DNA from 3 places in the Bordetella sputigena genome. Region 3 is predicted to be linked to each of the others. Evidence: predicted binding sites of a transcription regulator. Region 3 holds the regulator's gene; each other region holds the start of a gene.

Region 1 (7,598 bases), on a different contig from region 3:
AGGCGCATGTTCTGGATGGCGTGGCTGGCGGTCTTGCGGATGACGTACAGCTTGCGCTCCAGCGCGTCGGGCACCATGACGTCGGCGCCGCGGCCGATGAACAGCTGGCGGATGACCGGCTCCAGTTCGCGCACGGCGGGCGACATGGGCATGTCGACGTCCACCGGCACGTCGCGCCAGCCCAGCACGACCTGGCCTTCGGCGCGCACCGCGCGTTCCAGTTCCTGTTCACAGGCCAGGCGCGAGGCGGTTTCCTTGGGCAGGAAGACCATGGCCACGCCATATTCCCCAGGCGGCGGCAGGGTGACACCGGCCTGGGCCAGCTCTTCGCGGTACAGCGCGTCGGGAATCTGGATCAGGATGCCGGCGCCATCGCCCATCAGCTTGTCCGCGCCCACGGCGCCCCGGTGATCCAGGTTTTCCAGGATCTTCAGGCCTTGCTGGATGATGGCGTGGCTTTTCCGCCCCTTGATATGGGCGACGAAGCCCACGCCGCAGGCGTCGTGTTCATTGCGCGGGTCGTAGAGACCTTGAGCGGGCGGCAAGCCGATGCGCGTGGCGTCGATGGGACGTGCCGGCGCGGGGCGACAGGCGTCGGAAGGGGTCGGGACGGTCATGATGCGCTCCAGGACGGGGGCGGCTGAAAAAGAGGGTTGCCACATTTTGTTGCGGCGCAAACCGCGACGATACAGGGCGCCGGTTTGCCTCGCAAGAAAAACAAAAGGGGATTGTCCCCATTAATATGGGGGCGTCGCCACGCCCTCATTTAATCGGTGACGCATAGATCGAGTGCGTGGGATGGACATCAGGCGTAACGAGGTTCGCCGGAGCGCTCGGTTTTTTAGGCCGGATCCCGGATCTAATTACGGACGTGATCGCGGACCGGTCGAGGCTCGATCGGTGTTTGTTGAGGCTGGGTTCGCGCCGCGGGCCCGGCGCGCGCGGGCCGCGGATCCTGTTTCAGGACCCGGTGGACTCCGTTTCGGCGGGCGGCGGAACCGGCTTCTTGCGCGGCCGTCCGCGCTGTCCCGGCGTCACCCGGCGGCTGGCGGTATGGGCCAGCATGGCGATGAACTCGCTGCCGCCCAGCGCCCATTGGCCCTGGACGGCCTGGTCGATACGCTGGATCTGTTCCCGCGTCAGCCCCTCCTGCAGGCGCTTGCGGTAGTTGGCCTGCCGGTCGAAGGGCGTGTTCCCGCATGACCAGTAATCGGCGTGATCGGACATCCAGCTCGCCTGCGGCTGGCCGGAGCCGGTATGCCCGGCGGCGGAGGACCAGGGCCACAGCTCAGGATCATGGGTCGCCCCGCTGCGCACGGGGCAAGTTTCAAGCCAGACCAGGGCCGGCAGCACCCAGGCGCCCGGCTCGACCAGCGCCGACCGATAGCGGCCGGCGAACACGCGGCCCCCGCGCAGGCGGGCGGCCAGATTGCGTCCCAGCGTCTGCATCAGCCGCGGCAGACCTTCCCCATCGACCGGAGTCGCCAGCAGCAGGATGCGATCCGTCGCCAGTACCCAGCCGTGCAGCGCCACGCGATTGCGGGTCGCGGTTTCCCCCAGCCAGGCCGCCACCTGGTTCAGTGTGTCGGCCGGCGCGGGTTGCGATGGCGCCGCCAGGGGATTGATGAAGTTGGCCTGCACGAGTTGCGGCAGTCCGGGGGCGTACAGTCGGGGCAGGCGAGCCATAGGGATGTCAGGACCGAGACATGCAGGGGACGGGGCGTCCGCGCAGGAAAATAAATGGTACCGCGTAAACGCCCCCGTGCAACAGTAAGGTTACCCCGGTAGAGCGCGCCGTAACATCATGGCCGCCCATCCCGGCGGCCGCCCGCGCGTTAACATTCCCGGATCGATACCGTACAGCCTGGAGCAATCATGAAGACCAAAGCCGCCATCGCCTGGAAAGCCGGCGCCCCCCTGACCATCGAGGACGTCGACCTGGAAGGCCCCAAGGCGGGCGAGGTCCTGGTCGAGATCAAGGCGACGGGCATCTGCCATACCGATTACTACACCCTTTCCGGCGCCGATCCGGAGGGCCTGTTCCCCGCCATACTCGGGCACGAGGGCGCGGGCGTGGTGCTGGAAACCGGCCCCGGCGTGACCAGCCTGAAAGCCGGTGACCACGTGATCCCTCTGTACACGCCGGAATGCCGGCAGTGCAAGTTCTGCCTGTCCCGTAAAACCAATCTGTGCCAGGCCATCCGCACCACCCAGGGCAAGGGCCTGATGCCGGACGGCACGTCGCGCTTTTCGATCGGCGGCAAGCCCATCCATCACTATATGGGTACGTCGACCTTCGCCAACCACATCGTAGTGCCGGAAATCGCGCTGGCCAAAATCCGCGACGACGCGCCCTTCGACAAGGTCTGCTACATCGGCTGCGGCGTCACGACCGGCGTGGGCGCGGTGGTCTATACGGCCAAGGTGGAAGCTGGCGCCAACGTCGTGGTCTTCGGCCTGGGCGGCATCGGGCTCAACGTGATCCAGGGCGCGAAAATGGTGGGCGCGGACAAGATCATCGGCGTCGACATCAACCCGCGCCGCGAAGCGCTGGCGCGCAAGTTCGGCATGACCCACTTCGTCAACCCCTCGGAAGTCGACAACGTCGTCGACCACCTGATCCAGCTGACCGACGGCGGCGCCGACTATTCCTTCGAATGCGTCGGCAACCCCAAGCTGATGCGGCAGGCGCTGGAGTGCTGCCACAAGGGCTGGGGCAAATCCATCATCATCGGCGTCGCGGCCGCCGGCGAGGAAATCGCCACCCGGCCGTTCCAGCTGGTCACCGGTCGCGAATGGAAAGGCTCGGCCTTCGGCGGCGCCCGCGGCCGCACCGACGTGCCGAAGATCGTCGACTGGTATATGGAAGGCAAGCTCAATATCGACGACCTGATCACCCATACGCTGCCGCTGGAAAAGATCAATGACGGCTTTGACCTGATGAAGCGCGGCGAGTCCATCCGCTCCGTGGTGCTCTACTGATGTCCGGGCTCGAAATCCTGGCGCAGCAGCGTTGTTTCGACGGCTGGCAACGCGTCTACCGGCATGCGTCCGCCGTCATCGGCCTGCCGATGCGGTTTTCCGTCTATGCACCGCCGCAGGCGGAACGCGGCCCGGTGCCCGCCTTGTTCTACCTGGCGGGCCTGGAGTGCAACGAAGAAACCTTCATGATCAAGGCGGGCGCCCAGCGTTGGGCCGCGCGACATGGCGTGATGCTGATCGCGCCCGATACCAGCCCCCGCGGGGCCGGCGTGCCGGGCGAGGACCAGGACTGGGATCTGGGCACCGGCGCGGGCTTCTACCTGGACGCCACCCAGGCGCCCTGGCGCGAACGCTATCGCATGGAAAGCTATATCACCCAGGAACTTTACGGCCTGGCCGCCAGCCAGTTGGGCGCCGCGGCCGGACGTATCGGTATCTTCGGGCATTCCATGGGCGGCCACGGGGCTTTGGTGTTGGCCTTGCGGCATCCTGGCCTGTTCCGCTCGGTGTCGGCCTTCGCGCCCATCGCCGCGCCCAGCCGCTGTCCTTGGGGCGAGAAGGCCTTCTCCCATTATCTGGGGCCGGACAGGACGGCGTGGGCCGCCTATGACGCCACCGAGCTCATGACGTCGCTGCGGACGCCCTACCCCGCCGGCATCCTGATAGACCAGGGGCTGGCCGACCGTTTCCTGGATCAGCAGCTGTATCCGCAGGCCTTCGAAGCGGCTTGCGGCCAGGCTGCCCAGCCGCTGACCCTGCGCAGGCATCAGCATTACGACCACGGCTATTACTTCATCCAGAGCTTCATGGAAGACCACATTCGCTTCCATGCCGAACAGCTGGCGGCCGCCTCCGCGCAGTAGCGCGGCCGCGGCTGGTCCCGCGGTCGCGCCCGCGCGGGGCGGCCCAGCCGTGCGATAGGGGGCCGCGCGGGCCTTGCCCCGGCACGGATCGGGGTCCGGGCGGCGGGGCAGCGGCTTCCGAGAGGGCTTGACGCCTTCTATATACTGGAACTGTGTCCGAGTTTCCGCGAGGATCGTTTTGATCGAAGGCGTCGCCCCGTCCGTATGGATCGCCGTGGCCACCATTGCCGCTTTGCTGCTCGGCTTTGGCTTGTTCCTGGGCAAAGGCGGGCCGCGCGACGCGCGCGGCCGTCGCCAGTTCCGCCTGCGGCCGATACGGCGGCTGTTCGGCCTGCTGCTGCTCGCCCTGGCCTGCGTGTCGGGCATGCTGGCCGCCACGCTGTACCAGTTCCTGCGGCTGACCTCCGACGAGCCGGTTGCCTTATTGGTGTTGCGCGAACAAGCGCCGCGCCAGTTCGTCGCCACGGCGGAATTGCCGGGCAAGGCCGCGGAGGACTTCGTGCTGCGCGGCGACGAATGGCAGATCGATGCCCGTATGGTGCGCTGGCGCCTGCCGGCGCTGCTGGCGGGGGTCCCGCCGCTGTACCGGCTGGAGCGCCTGTCCGGCCGTTACGCCGACCCCGCGGCGGATCAGTCCGAGCCGCGCACGGTTTATGCGCTGGGCCCGGTGGGCATGCCGGACCTGGCCAGGCTGAAACAGCGTTTTCCGGGCTGGCTGCCCTTCGTGGACGTGCAGTACGGCAGCGCAGCCTATATGCCGATGTTCGACGGCGCCCGCTACCGGGTTTTCGTCGACCCCAGGGGCGCGTTGTTCATCCGTCCTGATAACGCCGCCACCGCCGAGGCGCTGAAGCAGCGCGGCTGGTAAGTGCCCGCGGGCCTTGCCGCCAAGGTGCGTTTGCACTGCCTCCGGGGCATGGAATGAGTGAACTTCCCGGGCCGTTGAAGGTCGAATTAGCACTCTCCTTTTCAGAGTGCTAACATCACCCAATGCGTTCTACCACTAGCCGTTTCCTGGAGCAAAACACCATGAAACAACCGAGATCCTCGTTGGCCGTACCCGCCAATGCCCTTACGCTGGCCATCGCCAATCCAGGCGCGCTGGGGACGATCGACGCATATATCTCCGCGGTGAACCGCCTGCCGGTTCTGACGGCGGATCAGGAAAGCGCCCTGGGCCGCCGTCTGCGCGACTCGGGCGATCTGGACGCCGCCCGCGAGCTGGTGCTGTCGCACCTGCGCCTGGTCGTGTCCATCGCGCGCCAGTACCTGGGGTACGGGCTGCCCCATGCCGACCTGATCCAGGAAGGCAATGTCGGACTGATGAAGGCCGTCAAGCGTTTCGATCCCGAACGCGGCGTACGGCTGGTCTCGTTCGCCGTGCACTGGATCAAAGCGGAAATCCATGAGTACATCGTGCGCAACTGGCGGCTGGTAAAGGTCGCCACGACCAAGGCGCAGCGCAAGCTGTTCTTCAATCTGCGCAGCATGCGTCCCGATGGCAAAACGCTGGATTCGGAGCAGGTCGACGAAATCGCCCGCGAACTGAACGTGCGTCCGGAAGACGTCAGCGAAATGGAAGTACGCCTTTCCGGCCGCGACATGGCGCTGGAAGCCCAGGACGACGACGATGATGCCTATGCGCCCATCGCCTATCTGTCCGACGAGGGCCGCCAGGAGCCGACGCGCGTACTTGAACGCAAGGCGCATGACGAATTGCAGAGCACCGGCCTGCATGGTGCGCTGGAGGCGCTGGATCCGCGTTCTCGCCACATCGTCGAGGCCCGTTGGCTGCAGGACGATGGCGGCGCCACCCTGCACGAGCTGGCGCAGGAGTACGGCATTTCGGCCGAGCGCGTTCGCCAGATCGAAGCCGCCGCGCTGAAAAAGATGCGCGGCAGCCTGCAGCCCGCGTAAGCCGGCTGTTGCGCCGGCCGCTGCGCCATGGCGCGGCGCCCGGCTCCGGGCGGGCGCGGGACACCTCCATTCCCCATGGGGCCGCGCCCGGAAGCGCCGGACGCTTTCCGGCCACACGGAGCGGGAAGGTCTTGGCGGATGTTACGTATTGATGCATCTCGCCGCGGGATTTCCCCAATGCGGGCGAAACTTTCTCATGGCTCCCCAGCCTAACCCCATGTAGACCGCGTGCCCGGAGCCCTCCGGGCCTGTTGTCTTCTCACCTGTCTCGGCTTCTCCTCTTTCCCCTCCCCTATGAGACAGGTGTTTGGCGGGGCACCCCAAGCGGTGCCCCGTTTTTTATGCCCGGCGTCCGGGCGGGGCTGGGGATCAGGCGCTGCCGGCTACCCCCGCCGAGGCATCCGCCGTATCCGGGGTGACCTCATCCCCCACGGGCGCCGGCACGTCCTCCGATTCGTTCCATTCTTGCAGCAGCGCGCGCCACAGCGCCGCGTCCAGCCGGCGTACGCCGGTGGCGATGGAACCGTCGGGATACAGCTTGAGCCAGCGATAGCCCGGTGGCTGTGGGTCCAGCCGGTGCCGGCCGTCGCGGATGGCGAACTGGAAGCAGGTGGATGGCGTCGCCAGCATGCGCACATTGCCGCGCCGGCGGTCGAAATCCTGATGCACGTGGCCCCATAGCAGGATGCGCGCGTTGCCCCAGCGCGTCAGATGGCGGAACAGCTCCGCGGCGTTGTCCAGCATCATGGGATCGCGCCAGTCCGCGCTGACCTGTACCGCGTTGTGATGCATCGCGACCAGGGCCGGCCGGCCCCGCGCCGTGCCCAGGGCATGGTCGAGCAATTCGAACTGATCCCGCTCCAGATGGCCGGCATTGGAACCGTCGGCATGCGAGTCCAGCATGACGATACGCCACGGGCCGAGATCGTTGACCGGCTCCGTCCAGACGCCCAGTGCCCGTTGCAGCGCGGCCGGCGCGTCGTGGTTGCCCGGCAGGCAGCGCACGGGCATGCCGAGCGGGGCCACCGCGTCGGCGAAGCGATGGTAGGACATTTCGCTGCCATCCTGGGACAGGTCGCCGGTGGCCAGCAGCAGATCGGCGTCGCCGTGGTCGCGACGGATGGCCGCCACGACCGCCCGCAGGCTGGCATCCGTGTTCACGCCCAGCATGACCGCGGGCGCGGCGTAAAGATGCGGGTCGGTCAACTGCACCACCAGGACGGGCGCGCCGTCGGCGTGTGCCGTGTGTGCGGGGTTTCCGGGGGTTCCGGCGTTTTCGGCGCCCGCCGGCGACGGGATGGAAAGCTTGGGGATGGTATGCAACGGCGGCTCCGATGAATGCGCATCCATGGCGCCGGCCTGCGGCGCGCGTCGTCGGCGGATGCCAGCCGCGATGATGCGAACCTTGCCACGTTAGCGAAATTACGCGGCGCCGGGCATCCACCAAATCGTGCGGGCCGTAACGAAACGTGCGCCTCCTGAAAACCAGCTATCCTTCCCGGTGAATGCGCACTAGCCCAGGGGAAAAAAATTAGATGGATGTAGGTTTGCTGGTTTTCGGCCTGGCCGCCCTGCTCACGCTGGTCTGCTTCATGCCACCGCTGGCTGGACGGCTGAAGCTGCCCTACTCGGTGCTGCTCGCCATCGTCGGCTGTCTGCTCGGCATCGTGATTCATATCCATGGCTGGGCGCCGCCGGTGCTGGCCGGCATGCTGGATTCCCTGGAAAAGTTCGAGATTTCCTCGGAAACTTTCCTTACCGTTTTCCTGCCCGTCCTCCTTTTCGAAACGGCGCTGTCGATGAACGTCAGGCGCCTGATGGACGACATCGGGCCCA
Region 2 (7,598 bases), on a different contig from region 3:
AGTGACTTTGATCTACCAACGTACAAAGCTTCGAACCCCGCTCCCCAGCTTCTTGCAAAGACGTATATCCCTGGCCCGGTGGGAAGCTCCTCAAGATCCAGGTCATAAATCCGAGCCTTGTCTTTCGATTTCTTTAGATGGACTGGTGCGTCCCAATCAACTGCGATCTCCATAATTCTTCCTCGTCTGCGAGATTACCAGGCGTGCTACGTCCGCGAGATCTAGTGTGTCGCGCGTTGCATGACGTAGTAAAGCTAAGGAGCGGTGCGATAATAATCGTTCTTCCTGAGCGCCTGCACTGGGGAAGCTATAACCTTGCGAAGGCGTGGAAACTTGGCACTTAACGGGCAACCTTCGCTGGACGGGGGGCGCAATAAACATCTTCGCCTTAGGTCGAAAGCGAGCAATTTCGAAAATCCACTTCCGGCCAGCAGCGGAAATTCGCTTGATTGACTTCAATGTCCGGTGAAGGGTGAAAGCGGACACTCGTCTACCCATACCTTGTGGCACAGGCACCTGACGTCATGCCTCAGCTACCAGCCCTTCCGAACATTGCGGTCAGATAGGGGCGTAATTCGACCCACTCGATAACTTGAGACACGCGGCGAAGTTCCCAGAGTTCCTTTTTCATCGTCGCCGGGTCGAAGATCTCAGGACTGGCGAATGACGCACCTTTTCTATCAGTCGCATACCGATGGCGCTGGTCGAGCACCCTATGGAACTCGTCCGCATCGTTAGGAAAAAGCTCCTCGTTCAAGGACACCAAAAACTGGCATGGGACCTCGAAGTGGAAGCGAAGCTCTGGGTGAAGTCGTCGGTACTCTCGATACAGCTTGTTCAGGTTGTGGCCGAGTTGTTCAGGCGCCGCACCATGAGCGGCGATGGCTCCCTTTAGAAAGAGCTCGATACCGTGGCGAGCTAAATGAAGGATGACGCGGCTCGACGAATACTGGGATGAAAGACCGCCTTCGAGCATTGCGTTGCACAACGCCTCGCTTGCCTCCAAATAGGCCCGAGAGAGCCAGAGCATCCGGTCCCACGGTTCCATGTCGGCGAGCTCTTCAGAGTGCGACGAACTTGAATCTTCCTTCATGCCACTTTATCCCCGATCAGGAGCCGCAGTATCGTAGTTTATAAACAGCCCAGATGTAGCAAGACTTTACAAACGCCTGCCGATCCACGATGATGAGCGTGTCGAAGAACTCCTCCGCCTGAATGAAGCTGAATTGAGAGGGAGCGGTGAGCGGAATCAGCGGCGCGGCGGAGCTTTTGTCCGTCGCAAACAATCCGAAGTACTCAGAGACCGGTGGTGGACACGGAGCCAAGGGCGTAGACTTTGCGCGCTGGTGGGCTGTCGTTCGAATGGTGGAGTTGGAGAAGGCCAATGAGCCGGATTTTCTACTCCTCTTCGAATCCGTGCAGGATGTCGCAGAACTGGATTCTGCGACCGCGCCAACGCGGGCTAGGGTCTACCAAGTCAAGAAAAAAGACACCGGAACTTGGACATGGTCCGTGCTCACAGGCACGGTCGCTCCCAAGGGGCCATCGACCGCTCCAAAGAAGTCGAGCAAGGCCTCCGCCAAAACACCAAAGACGCCAGACTTCAAGAGGGTCCCGGACTCCGCACTCGGCAAGCTACAACTTACCCTGAACGCATTCGGGGCACTGCCTGTCGAAGGAGTATTCCTCTCGAATGCGGGCTGCGACTTCCCACTTGCAGGGGGCGGATCAGCAGCGACCACTTTGCCCTGCACGCTCGCAGACTTAGCCGCGGACCATGTCCAGTTGCTGACCGACGCTTTCTCCTCGTTGTCGACCGGCGGTTCGCCACCGGATTTAACGCGGATAAGACTGCAGAAGGTCGCTATACATCCCGACAATCTGAACGCACCGGCGATTGCCGCAGCTCTGGAATTACTGAGCGAGCTCAGCCCATCCCATGCCGGGCAGGCGAGGGCCTTCGTGGAGTCGTTGGTGATGAAGATTTCGCCACTGACACGTGGGACGGACGTCTGCCAGTCATTCGACGAGCTTGTTAAGGAGCGTGGATTTTCGCGAAGTGCGTTCCTGGGGGCTCTGGCTGCACTCGAGACCGTGCCGGACCGCAGCGCCTTGCTTAACGATTTCTTGGGCCAGCTTCAAACCGAGGGATTGGACTTCATGTCCATCTCGTCGATTCGCGTCGCGGCCACGCGCGCCCAGCAGGACCGATTAATTGGGGGAACTGTCCTCTCCCGCGAAATCGACCACTTCAGCGATGCATGGCTCGCGGTAAATCCGCCCACATCGAAACTGCGACCTTACATTGAGGCCGCTCTCACCGCGCTCAAGACCCAGTTCAGCGGACACCACGATAACGACCTGATTGGCCGGTTTGTCATGAGAGCAATAACGAAATGCGTGGACCAGAACTAAGACTCCTCGTCCGAAGCTTGAGAACAAAAACCTATGCATCGCTTCCGATTCAAAAGCATCTGGCTGCTCTCTCATCGCGAGAAGAAGGCGCGTCACGTGGAGTTTCATCCAAGCAGGAACCTGCTGATGGGGAGAAACCACACGGGCAAGACGACACTGATTCGGAGCTTGTTTGAGACGCTCGGCGCGACGCCACAGGGAAAACTCGAACAATGGGACGAGAACGCTGCCTCTCTACTCGAGTTTTCAGTTGACGGCCGGAGCTACTTCGCCCTTCACCAGAATGGACGGCGCGCGCTCTTTGATGCGGGGTTCAACTTGCTCATCTCCACATCCAAGTTCGGCGACTGGTCCAGACGATTCTGTGAGATAACCGACTTCAACTTGGTGTTCTCTGACAAGAAACAAGCCGAGGTGGTCCCTGCAGACCCATCATGCTTTTTCGCGCCGTTTTACGTGAACCAGGATGGGAGCTGGCAAGCTGAATGGAACACGTTCGGTGGCATGAAGCGCTTCAGCGCGCCGTTTAAGCCTATCCTTGAATACTTCACCGGCGTCTGCCCGCCGGAGTACTATTCTGCGAGCGCCGAAAAGTCCCAGCATTCCAAGGTTCTAGATGAACACCGACGAGAGTATCGCCTACTCGATCGTGCCATCGAACGCTTCAGCAGGTCTGTCCCACTGTCTGGACCCAAGGTCGATCCCGGTAACTTCGCGGCCGAGATTGAGCAGCTGACCAAAGAGGTCAACGAACTCAATGTTCGACAAGAAGCACTACGAAGTATCGCGGTCCGCGAGCAAGAGCTCCTCAAGAGCTTGGACCATCAAATTCATCTTGCAGACGGCGCTCTCGATGCACACGACAGCGATGCCAAGTACCTGCTCAAAGGAGGCGCGGCGCCGCTCATCTGCCCGACGTGCCACGCGGAGCACGAGAAGCCGTTCCTCGACCTGCTAGAGTTCGCAGAAGATGCCCGCGTCCTTCGCGAGCTCGCCGCACGGCTAAGAGAAGATGCCGCCGCGGTCCGCAGCCGAATGCAGAAGGTCTTCGCCGAGATAAGCTCACTTAACGAAAATTACCAACGCATTTCTCGTTTGCTAGATTCACGCAAGGGCGAGCTGAAATTCAAGGACGTCGTCGGAAGCCTCGGCGCTGAGTCCGCCTTCGCGGCGTTCGAGACCGAGCGCAAACAGATTCAGGCGGCTATCGATGCCGTGGTTCTTACGGTCGACGCGCTTGAGACAAGGATGAAGGAGCTGCGCTCTCCCAAGCGCACGAGGGTAATCTTGACCGAGTTCCGCGAGCACTACGCGGCCAGCCGCATCGCGCTGCGACTGCACTCCGTAGCGACCAAAACCACGCAGCTGGCGTCCCGGCCCTCTCTCTCGGGCAGTGGCGGACCTCGCTCGATCCTCGCCTACTACGCCGCCATCTGGCGCACCGTGCAGGGCAAGGAAGGTACGTACGACGTCCCAGTGGTTATCGATTCGCCAAACCAGCAGGCGCAAGACGACCTTAACCTTCCAGCTGTCCTGAGCTTCATCGCGAAGGACTTGCCCGTTGGCATGCAGCTCATCGTTGGCTTGGAAACTCCAACCGACCTCAACTTCGACCGCGAGATAATCCTGACGGAGAGATACAGCATGCTCTCCGAAGAGGAGTGGGAGCCAACGGACAAGTTGATGGAGCCGTTGTTGAAGAAGATGTACGACGCGCCTATTTCTCAGAGCTGATGATCGATATTCCGGTATTCGGGCCTCGATTATATGAATACCCGGGCGCGCCTTCGATCAAATGACCACTTCGCTGCAAACCAGACATTGGGCTCGACCCGCTGTATGACCGCTGTGGGTCGATAGCGGTCGTACGCGTTTCCGTGACGGGGAGTGATGGCGTCTTGGAGGATCATTCGTCACGTGACACCGATCTCTTGCCGAACGCCAGTCGAATTGTTCTTGCTCCCTAACTTCGCCCAGCAGTCCGGCACCGAAAATTGGGGACGCCCAGAATTCCAACTTGGATGACATAAATTCCAAGTTGAATGACATTCGACACTGACGAAATTCCAAGTCAGGTGAACTTCGACATCGACAGCCGTACCCAGCCGGCCAGTTGTAACAACGCCGCCCCACCCCCTTGAACGCCCAAAAACCGCCCCTATAATTAGCACTCGCCGCCGATGAGTGCTAACACAGCCTCGGCTGGCCCCTAGAGACAACCCTACATCGTACTGAACTACAGGAGTTCTTCATGGCCCTGCGTCCTTTGAATGATCGCGTGATCGTCAAACGCCTGGACAACGAGCGCAAAACCGCCTCGGGCATCGTCATCCCCGATAGCGCGGCCGAAAAACCTGACCAAGGCGAAGTCGTCGCCGTGGGTCCCGGCAAGCGCACGGAAGACGGCAAGGTTCTGCCGGTTGACCTGAAGGCCGGTGACAAGGTGCTCTTCGGCAAGTATTCCGGCCAGACCGTCAAGGTCGATGGCGAAGAGCTGCTCGTCATCCGCGAGGAAGAAATCCTCGCCGTGATCCAGTAATTCCCCCGTCCGAATACCGAATTCGACAGAATTCCCACAGAATTCCAGTAAGGAACCACTATGGCTGCCAAGCAAGTCCTGTTCGCCGATGACGCCCGTGTGCGCATCGTTCGCGGCGTGAACATCCTCGCCAACGCTGTTAAAACCACCCTGGGCCCCAAGGGCCGCAACGTCGTGCTGGAGCGCTCCTTCGGCGCCCCGACCGTGACCAAGGACGGCGTGTCCGTCGCCAAGGAAATCGAACTGAAGGACAAGTTCGAGAACATCGGCGCCCAGCTGGTCAAGGACGTTGCCTCCAAGACCTCCGACAACGCCGGTGACGGCACCACCACCGCCACTGTGCTGGCCCAGGCCATCGTCCAGGAAGGCCTGAAGTACGTGGCCGCCGGCTTCAACCCCATCGACCTGAAGCGCGGCATCGACAAGGCCGTCGCCGCCGCCGTCGAAGAGCTGAAGAAGCTGAGCAAGCCCGTCACGACCAGCAAGGAAATCGCCCAGGTCGGCTCGATCTCCGCCAATAGCGATTCGTCGATCGGCCAGATCATCGCCGACGCGATGGACAAGGTCGGCAAGGAAGGCGTCATCACCGTCGAAGACGGCAAGTCGCTGGAAAACGAGCTGGACGTGGTCGAAGGCATGCAATTCGATCGCGGCTACCTGTCGCCCTACTTCATCAACAACCCCGACAAGCAAGTCGCCGCGCTGGACGATCCCTTCGTCCTGATCTTCGACAAGAAGATCAGCAACATCCGCGACCTGCTGCCCGTGCTGGAACAAGTCGCCAAGTCGAGCCGTCCGCTGCTGATCATCGCTGAAGACGTCGAAGGCGAAGCGCTGGCCACACTGGTTGTGAACAACATCCGTGGCATCCTGAAGACCACCGCCGTCAAGGCGCCTGGCTTCGGCGACCGCCGCAAGGCCATGCTGGAAGACATCGCCATCCTGACGGGCGGCGTGGTCATCTCCGAAGAAACCGGCATGTCGCTGGAAAAGGCTTCGCTGCAGGACCTGGGCCAGGCCAAGCGCATCGAAGTGGGCAAGGAAAACACCACCATCATCGACGGCGCTGGCGACAGCAAGTCAATCGAAGCCCGCGTCAAGCAGATCCGCGTCCAGATCGAAGAAGCGACCTCCGACTACGACCGTGAAAAGCTGCAAGAGCGCGTGGCCAAGCTGGCCGGCGGTGTTGCCGTGATCCGCGTCGGTGCCGCGACCGAAGTCGAAATGAAGGAAAAGAAGGCCCGCGTCGAAGACGCCCTGCACGCCACGCGTGCCGCGGTGGAAGAAGGCGTGGTGGCTGGTGGCGGCGTGGCCCTGCTGCGCGCCAAGCAAGCCATTGCCCAGCTGAAGGGCGATACGCCTGACCAGAACGCCGGCATCAAGCTGATCCTGCGCGCCGTCGAAGAGCCGCTGCGCACGATCGTGGCCAACGCCGGTGAAGAATCCAGCGTGGTCGTCAACGCCGTGCTGGGTGGCAAGGGCAACTACGGCTACAACGCCGCGACCGGCGAGTACGCCGACCTGGTCGAGCAAGGCGTGCTGGATCCGACCAAGGTCACCCGCACCGCCCTGCAGAACGCCGCGTCCGTCGCCAGCCTGCTGCTGACGGCCGAGGCCGCCGTGGTCGAGCTGGTCGAAGACAAGCCCGCCGCGCCCGCCGGCATGCCGGGTGGCATGGGCGGCATGGGCGGCATGGACTTCTAAGCAAGTCCTGCTCGCAGGCCCGTCCCGGTTCATCCGGGCAGGCCGGTCGCAAGCAAAAAGGCCAGGTCCTCGGACCTGGCCTTTTTTATGCATGATTCCCGCGCAAGCCTTTCGCGTTCCCGCGTTCGTATCGGCGCCGAAGCATCGGACGCCACCGCGCGTTCCTGGCCGCCGATTATCGGCCCGGATCGACCCGCAGGTACGCATTCGGAATGGCGCGGCTGGCAGCCGCATCGCTAGACGTGCCGCCCACCAGGGCCTCATAGGCCTGACGCGCGCCCGGCGAATCGGACGGCGGCGCGGCAGGGGCGAGACCTTCCGAGACGGAGCGTAGCGCGGCGGCCGCGTGCCGCAGCACCCCGGCAAGGAAGGCCGATGCGCGCGAAGCGGTACCCGGTGCCGCCACGCGCTCGCGGGCAGCCGCCGTGGCCATCAGGCTCGCGCAATGCACGGCATTGGCGTCATAGGTCTTTATCACTCCGAAGCTGCTGCCCTCAGGGCCTGTCTCATCCGGATAGTGATGCGGCTCGCGCTTGGACTTGATTTCGCCATAGAAACCATTCATGCCGGCGTGCTCGCTTATCCAATAGCGCTCGATCCATTCCTCTTCGAATCCGATGCGCCTGCCGAAGATATCGCGCACCGCCGTCAGGTCGGAGAACGCGGTATAGGCCGCCTGCTGCGCGCCGTACAGGCCTCGCCGCGTACACCGCCGCGTCAGATCGAGCTGATCGAACAGCCAGACCACATCCCCCTTCTCGGTCATGGTCACTCCCGATCTGCCGTTGCCTTCCGCCATGATCAGGGTCTGCCCCTGCTTCGCGCAGGTGGCGAGAGACTCAAGCAAGAGAAAGCCGTAGAGGCTTCCCCTGATCGGGGCCAGCGTATCGCGCAAGGCCGGTGTCATCTGCTTCTTGAGCTGCCGCGCCAGCGGGGTGCT
Region 3 (7,598 bases):
CTTCCACCAGCGCTTCCAGCTTGGCGCGCGTGATCTTCAGGTTCAGGTGCTTGGGACCGGAAGCATCGGCCGTGATGTACGGCAGGTTGATTTCGGTCTGCTGGCTCGACGACAGTTCGATCTTGGCCTTTTCGGCGGCTTCCTTCAGGCGTTGCAGCGCCAGCACGTCCTTGGACAGATCGACGCCCTGCTCTTTCTTGAACTCGCCGATGATGTAGTCGATGATGCGCTGGTCGAAGTCTTCGCCACCCAGGAAGGTGTCGCCGTTGGTGGACAGCACTTCGAACTGCTTTTCACCGTCGACGTCGGCGATTTCGATGATGGAAATATCGAACGTACCGCCGCCCAGGTCATACACGGCGATCTTGCGGTCGCCCTTTTCCGACTTGTCCAGGCCGAAGGCCAGCGCGGCCGCGGTCGGCTCATTGATGATGCGCTTGACTTCCAGGCCCGCAATGCGGCCGGCGTCCTTGGTGGCCTGGCGCTGGCTGTCGTTGAAGTAGGCCGGCACCGTGATGACGGCTTCCGTGACTTCCTCGCCCAGGTAATCCTCGGCGGTCTTCTTCATCTTGCGCAGCACTTCCGCCGACACCTGCGGGGGCGCCAGCTTCTTGCCATGGGCTTCCACCCACGCATCGCCGTTGTCCGCCTTGGCGATCTTGTAGGGCATCAGGTTGATGTCCTTCTGCACTTCTTTTTCGTCGAACTTGCGGCCGATCAGGCGCTTGACGGCGTACAGGGTGTTCTTGGGATTGGTGACGGCCTGGCGCTTGGCGGGCGCGCCGACCAGGATTTCACCATCGTCCATGTACGCGATGATGGAAGGCGTCGTGCGGGCGCCTTCAGCGTTTTCGATGATGCGGACCTGGCCACCGTCCATCACAGCCACGCAGCTGTTGGTGGTGCCCAGGTCGATGCCGATGATCTTGCTCATGATGGTTTACCTTGAATGGATCTAAGGTTGAATTGGTAAAAAACTCGGTTAGCGGATAAGTGGGGCTGCCGTCAGGGTTTTCAAGCGCAATATTCAGCTCTTTTCCGACCGCAGCCGCTGCACGGCTTCGGTGAACTGCGGCAGGCCCGGCCAGCCGGTGATCCGGCCCAGCCGCTTGCCCGCGCGGTACATTACGAAAGTGGGGACGCCATGCAGGGAGAAACGCCGGCCCAGCGCCACGTCGTCGTAGACGTCCGCCTGGAACCAGCTCAGTCCCAGCGCCAGCAAGGCGTCCTTATGCAGCAGGGCCGTCTGCTTGAACAGATTGCAGTTGTAGCAATCCGTGCCCCATAGGAACACGCAGCGCAGGTCGTCGCCGGGCGCCTGCACGACATCGCGGTCAAAGCCGTCGCTGGCGACGGGACGCATGCCGAACAGCTCGAACACCTGGGAGGGGTCGAAAGCCTGGGACGTGGCCACGGCGCGCCCCGTCAGCCCTGCTGGCCCGCGGACACCACGACCAGCGCCGGACGCAGGACACGGTCGACGATCAGGTAACCCTTTTGCAGGGTCTGCACGACGGTGTTGGCGGGCTGGTCGGAGGGGACCGACGAAATGGCCTGGTGCTGGTGCGGATCGAACTTGTCGCCCGCGGCCGGCGCGATTTCCATCAGCTTGTTGCGCTCGAAGGCGGAGGTCAGCTGTTTCAGGGTGGCTTCGACGCCCTCGCGCAGGAACTGCACCGTCTGCTCCTGCTGGGCCAGGGCGGCCTCCAGGCTGTCCTTGACCGGGACCAGGCTCTCGGCAAAAGACTCGATGCCGAACTTGTGCGCCTTGGAGACATCGTCCTGTGCGCGGCGGCGGATGTTTTCCGCGTCCGCGCGGGTGCGCAACAGTTGATCGTAGTGTTCCGCGGCCTTGGCTTGCGCGGCTTCCAATTCGGCGCGCAGCGTCGCCAGCAAGTCCTGCTGGCCTTCGGCCGCGCCCCCGGGCGCGCCGGTACCGGCGGCGCTGGTGCCAGCCGCTGCGTCGATGTCGGGCCTTTTCTCGGCAGGCTCGTTCTGTGCCGTCATGGGATGGATCCTCCAGGTATTGAATAACGTTGGAGAGCAGTGTGGGGGCCAATGCCCCCATTTCAAGGGGGGTTTAAACAAGCGGTCGAACATTCCCGACGCGCCGCGTCGGGCGATGCGGCGGGCGCTAGAGGGGCCAGCCCTGCAAATGGCGTTGAACCAGCTCGGACAGCGCGGCGATCCACGCCTCGTCATCGTTGAGGGCCGGGATGTAGCGCAGGCGCTTGCCGCCGGCCTCGATGAAGGCATCGCGGCATTCCACCTGGACTTCTTCCAGGGTTTCCAGGCAGTCGGCCAGAAAACCGGGACAGACCACGTCCACCTCGGTCACGCCTTCCCGGGCCAGGGCCATCATGGTAGGAGCGGTGTAGGGCTCCAGCCAGCGAGCCGAGCCGAAACGGCTCTGGAAGGTGACCAGCGCCTGCTCGGGCATCAGCCCCAGGCGTTCGCGGAGTAGCCGGCCGGTGCGCAGGCAGTCCTGATAGTAAGGATCGCCCAGCTCCACTGAATAACGCGGCAGTCCGTGAAAGCTCATCACCAGTTTCTGGGGCCGGCCATGTTCGGCCCAGTAGCGCTCGATGCGCCCGACCACGGCCTGCAGATAGCCTGGATCGTCATGGAAACGCTTGATGAAACGCAATTCGGGCTGGTCGCGCAGCCGCGCGGCATGACGGGTAACGGCATCGACGGCGGTGGCCGTCGTGCTGGCCGCGTATTGCGGGTACATGGGCACGACGAGAATGCGTTCGCAGCCGCGGCGCCGCAGCTCGTCCATGGCCTCGGGCACCGAAGGACTGCCGTATCGCATGCCCAGCCCGACCTCCGCCTGCACGCCACGCTGCCCCAGCAGGCGGCTCAGGCCTTCGGCCTGCCGGCGACTGTAGACCATCAGCGGCGATCCGCCGTCCATCCAGATGCCGCGATAGCGGGGCACCAGTTTCCGAGGCCGCAGCGTCAGTATCAGCCCATGCAGGATGGGCCACCAGAGATAGCGGGGAATTTCGATCACCCGCGGGTCGGCCAGGAACTCGCCCAGATAGCGGCGGATTTCCACGGCCGTCGGCGCCTGCGGGGTGCCCAGATTGACCAGCAGCACGCCCGTCTTGCCCAGGCTGGGCACCGCGCGCTCGGCGAAAGGATCGGCCTGCTCGGGTTCCGGCAGGAACCGTTCGGGCCACAGATATTTGAACGCACGCAGGAACACGCGGATACCTCGCCAGCCGTACGCCCCCGCCGGGACGCCGGAATTATTTAGTGTTATGACTCAGGGCGTTGGACAGCAGGCGTGCCGTGATGTCCACGATCGGGATAACGCGTTCATACGACATGCGGGTAGGCCCGATTACGCCCAGCGTGCCTACGACCTGGCCGTCGACACCGTAGGGCGCGGTGATGACGGAGACCTCTTCCAGGGGAACCAGCTGCGAATCGCCGCCGATGTAGATCTGGACTCCCTGCGCGCGGCTGGACACGTCCAGCAGCTGCAGCAGGTCGGTTTTCTTTTCGAACAGCGCGAACATCTTGCGCAGCCTATCCATGTCCGACGCGATGTCGGTGACGTCCAGCAGCTTGCGTTCGCCCGAAATCACCACGGCATCGCCGTCTTCGATGGCCTCCGTGCCGGCTTCGACGGCGGCCTGCATCAGCCGCGAGATGTCGTCGCGCAGTTGCGCCAGCTCGGTCGCCAGCGTGCGGCGGACGGCGTCGAAGGACTTGCCGGCGAAGTGCACGTTGAAGAAATTGGCCGCCTCCAGCAGCTCATGTTCGGCATAGTCGCGCTGCACGAACAGGATCCGGTTCTGCACATCGCCATCCGGCGTGACGATGATCAGCAGCACCCGCTTTTCCGACAGGCGGATGAATTCGATCTGGCGGAAAACCTGCGCCCGCTTGGGTGTCAGCACGACGCCGGCGAACTGGGTCAGGTTGGACAGCAGGGCCGCGGCCGCATTCACCGCCCGGGCCGGCTCGGCGGCCGGCAGGCTTTCGCGGATATGCTCCGGCTGGATGGCGTAGCTGCGCACCGCAAGGAGCGAATCGACGAACAGCCGGTAGCCGCGCGGCGTGGGTATGCGCCCGGAGGACGTATGCGGGCTGTGGATCAGCCCGGACTCCTCCAGATCCGCCATCACGTTCCGTATGGTGGCCGGCGAAAGATCGAACACCTTCGATAGCGTGCGCGATCCGACCGGCTGGCCGTCGGCGATATAGCGTTCTATCAACGCCTTGAGCAGTGCGCGTGCGCGGTCGTCCATCTCGCTATTTTATGGAAACTTTTTTGCAACGGTGCCAATTTTGTCCCGCAAAGGCAAATATGGCCCCATATAATCGTTGAATCCTAGCCTAAACCCACACCGGACGCCGCTCCAGCATGCATTTCCCGACTGTCGCCCTTATCGGCAGATACCAGGACACCGGACTGGACGCGCCGCTACGCGCCTTGGCCCAGATGTTGACCGAGGAAGGCCGCAGCGTGCTTGTCGAAGAGGACACGTCGCGCAACACCGGCCTGGCGGAATTTCCTATTGCCGATATCGACGAGATCGGCCGGCGCGCCGATCTGGCCGTGGTCATGGGCGGCGACGGCACCATGCTGGGCGCCGCCCGCTACCTGGCCCCCCACGGCGTGCCGCTGATCGGGGTCAACCACGGCAGGCTGGGTTTCATCACCGACGTGCCCCTGCATGACGCCAAGAGTGCCCTGTCGCGCGTGCTGGCGGGCAACTTCAAGGCCGAGGACCGCATGCTGCTGGAAGGCAGCGTCTGGCGCGGCGACCAGCAATTGTTTTCCTCTTCCGCGGTGAACGATGTCGTGCTCAACCGCGCGGGTCGCGGCGGCATGATCGAAGTCCGTGTCGAACTGGACGGGATTTTCATGTACACCCAGCGGGCGGACGGGCTGATCGTCGCCACGCCGACCGGGTCCACGGCCTACGCCCTGTCGTCCAACGGGCCCATCCTGCATCCCGGCCTGCAGGCCATGGTGCTGGTACCGGTGGCGCCGCAGACATTGTCGAACCGGCCCATCGTCATCCCGGACAACGGAGAACTGGCGATGACCCTGACCGGCATGGGCCGCGTCGAACACGGAGCTTCCTGCCACTTCGATATGCAAACCTGGTCGGACCTGCAGCCGGGCGACCGGATCGTGGTGCGGCGCGCGCCGCACACCATCCGCTTCCTGCATCCCGAAGGCTATAGCTTCTTCACGACCCTGCGACGCAAGCTGCATTGGAACCTGATGCCGCAAGCCACGGATAGCGGAGAATGACGCCGCCATGCTGCGCACGCTGCATATCCGGGATTTCGTTATCGTCGAAAAGGCCGACATCCACTTCGGTGCCGGCTTTACCGTGTTTTCCGGCGAAACCGGCGCCGGCAAGTCCATCCTGATCGACGCGCTGGCCCTGACGCTGGGCGAGCGCGCCGATGCTTCCGTACTGCGCGAAGGCGCGGCGCGCGCCGACATCAGCGCGGTCTTCGACACGCCCGACCATCTGCGCGCGTGGCTGGCCGAACGCGCGATCGACGCGGAAGAAGAACTCGTCCTGCGCCGCGTGGTGGATGCGCAGGGCCGCAGCCGTGCCTTCGTCAACGGCGTACCGTCGACCATCGCGCAACTGCGCGAACTGGGCGACAGCCTGGTCGATATCCACGGCCAGCATGCCCATCAGAGCCTGATGCGGCCGGACGCGCAGCGCGACCTGCTCGATACGCAGGGCGGCCACGGCGAGTTGCGGCAGACGGTGGCCCAGGCCTGGAAGCGCTGGCGCCAACTGGCCAGGCAACTGGAAGGCGCCGAACGCGATAGCGCCACGCTGGAAGCGGATCGGGAACGCCTGCAATGGCAGGTCGACGAGCTGGACAAGCTCGATCCTCGCCCCGGCGAATGGGAGACCCTGCAAACCGAACACACGCGCCTCTCGCATGCGCAATCGCTGCTGGATGGCGCATCGCGCACCGTGCAGGCGCTCGACGGCGACGATGAATCCGCGCACAGCAGAGTGGTCGCGGCGGTGCACGTATTGGAACAGCTCAAGCGCCACGACCCCGAGCTGGCGGGGGTATACGACGAACTGGAGTCCGCCCGGATCGCCATCGCCGAGGCCGTGTCCGACCTGAACAACTATGTCAGCCGCGTCGAACTGGACCCGGCCCGGCTGGAGCAGGTCGAAGAAAGAATGACCGCGGTATTCGAGCTGGGACGCAAGTTCAAGGTCGACCCCGACGGCCTGCCCGAACTGCGTGAGTCGCTGCACGCGCAACTGGCGGACATGGCGGCGGCTGCCGACGTGGACGCCCTGCGGGCGCAGACCGAAGCCGCCCAGGCCGAGTACACCAAGGCCGCGACGAAGCTATCGACGGCCCGCCGCAAGACCGCCAAGGATCTGGGCAAACTGATTACCGAAGCCATGCAGACGCTGGCGATGCAGGGCGGTCGCTTCGAAGTGGCGGTGGAAAAAGCCTCCGCCCCGTCGGCGCAGGGGGATGACGTCGTGGAATTCCTGGTGGCGGGACATGCCGGCACCACGCCCCGGCCGCTGGCCAAGGTCGCGTCGGGCGGCGAACTTTCGCGCATTTCGCTGGCCTTGTCGGTCATCGCCAGCCGGGCCGCCCGCGTACCCACCCTGATATTCGATGAGGTCGATAGCGGCGTGGGCGGCGCGGTGGCCGAGGTCGTGGGCCGCCTGCTGGGAGAGCTCGGCCAGCGCCACCAGGTGCTGTGCGTGACCCACCTGCCCCAGGTCGCCGCGCGCGGCGGCGCCCATTATCAGGTCAGCAAGGCGGAAAAAGCCGGCACCACGCATTCGCGCATCGTGGAACTGGATGCCGAAGCGCGTGTCGAGGAAATCGCGCGCATGCTGGGCGGGATCAAGATCACCGCCACCACGCGGCAGCACGCCCGGGAGATGCTGGGCGCCTGAGGCACAGTCGCGCTACCGCGCATGGGCGGCGCGGCCCGGCTCCCGGGCCCTACGGCGCATGGTCCCGCCTGACGCCGGGCCATGCCGGCCGCCATGCGCCTAGCGGCGGGTGGCGCAGTCCCCGCACGTACCGTACAGCACCATCGCGTGGCTTTCCAGCATGAAGCCGTTGTCCTTGGCGATCTTGTGCTGGCGCTTTTCGATGTCGGTATCGTTGAATTCGACGACCTTGCCGCAGTTGGTGCAGATCAGGTGGTCGTGATGATCGCCGTCGTTCAATTCGAAGACGGCCTTGCCGCTATCGAACTGGCTGCGCGCCAATATGCCCGCCTGCTCGAACTGCGTGAGCACCCGGTACACGGTGGCCAGGCCGATTTCGACGTTTTCGGCGATCAGGGCGCGATAAACGTCTTCCGCGCTAAGATGGCGCTGCTCCGCTTTGCGGAAAATATCCAGGATCTTCAGGCGCGGAAAGGTGGCCTTCAAACCCATGGTCTTGAGGTCGCTTTGATCGCTCATTGGTCCAATAGGAAAATTTCCGGGCGGTCAGGCGGGACGGGAACGGACCGGCGCGGCCGCCGACCCATCCCCTGCGCTTGCGTTCGGCCGAGCGCTCCGGCGCCTGCGCCACGCGGAATGACTTGATAAGCCTTTATGATAACGGTT

Evidence for each region. Region 3 encodes HrcA, which represses chaperone genes, less so after heat shock. Its sites were predicted from a motif close to TTAGCACTCNNNNNNNNNGAGTGCTAA; they were not measured.
Region 1: the regulator HrcA is predicted to act here: its motif matches at 4,800-4,826, upstream of rpoH (RNA polymerase sigma factor RpoH).
Region 2: the regulator HrcA is predicted to act here: its motif matches at 4,580-4,606, upstream of groES (co-chaperone GroES).

Annotation. Positions count from the first base shown of each region.
Region 1 covers NZ_CBCSCA010000007.1:172,418-180,015, reverse strand. Annotated here, with positions in the region: gene ACNA0R_RS15515 (glutamate synthase-related protein) at 1-617, opposite strand, end outside; gene ACNA0R_RS15510 (hypothetical protein) at 961-1,686, opposite strand; gene ACNA0R_RS15505 (S-(hydroxymethyl)glutathione dehydrogenase/class III alcohol dehydrogenase) at 1,876-2,982, shown strand; gene fghA (S-formylglutathione hydrolase) at 2,982-3,845, shown strand; gene ACNA0R_RS15495 (hypothetical protein) at 4,024-4,713, shown strand; gene rpoH (RNA polymerase sigma factor RpoH) at 4,875-5,762, shown strand; gene ACNA0R_RS15485 (phosphodiesterase) at 6,132-6,980, opposite strand; gene ACNA0R_RS15480 (cation:proton antiporter) at 7,298-7,598, shown strand, end outside.
Region 2 covers NZ_CBCSCA010000009.1:124,408-132,005, reverse strand. Annotated here, with positions in the region: gene ACNA0R_RS18115 (GIY-YIG nuclease family protein) at 1-173, opposite strand, end outside; gene ACNA0R_RS18110 (hypothetical protein) at 530-1,093, opposite strand; gene ACNA0R_RS18105 (dsDNA nuclease domain-containing protein) at 1,240-2,415, shown strand; gene ACNA0R_RS18100 (hypothetical protein) at 2,512-4,149, shown strand; gene groES (co-chaperone GroES) at 4,667-4,954, shown strand; gene groL (chaperonin GroEL) at 5,015-6,658, shown strand; gene ACNA0R_RS18085 (hypothetical protein) at 6,834-7,598, opposite strand, start outside.
Region 3 covers NZ_CBCSCA010000003.1:94,927-102,524, forward strand. Annotated here, with positions in the region: gene dnaK (molecular chaperone DnaK) at 1-934, opposite strand, end outside; gene ACNA0R_RS06365 (thioredoxin family protein) at 1,028-1,363, opposite strand; gene grpE (nucleotide exchange factor GrpE) at 1,426-2,007, opposite strand; gene hemH (ferrochelatase) at 2,135-3,211, opposite strand; gene hrcA (heat-inducible transcriptional repressor HrcA) at 3,255-4,262, opposite strand; gene ACNA0R_RS06385 (NAD kinase) at 4,379-5,278, shown strand; gene recN (DNA repair protein RecN) at 5,286-6,932, shown strand; gene fur (ferric iron uptake transcriptional regulator) at 7,032-7,451, opposite strand.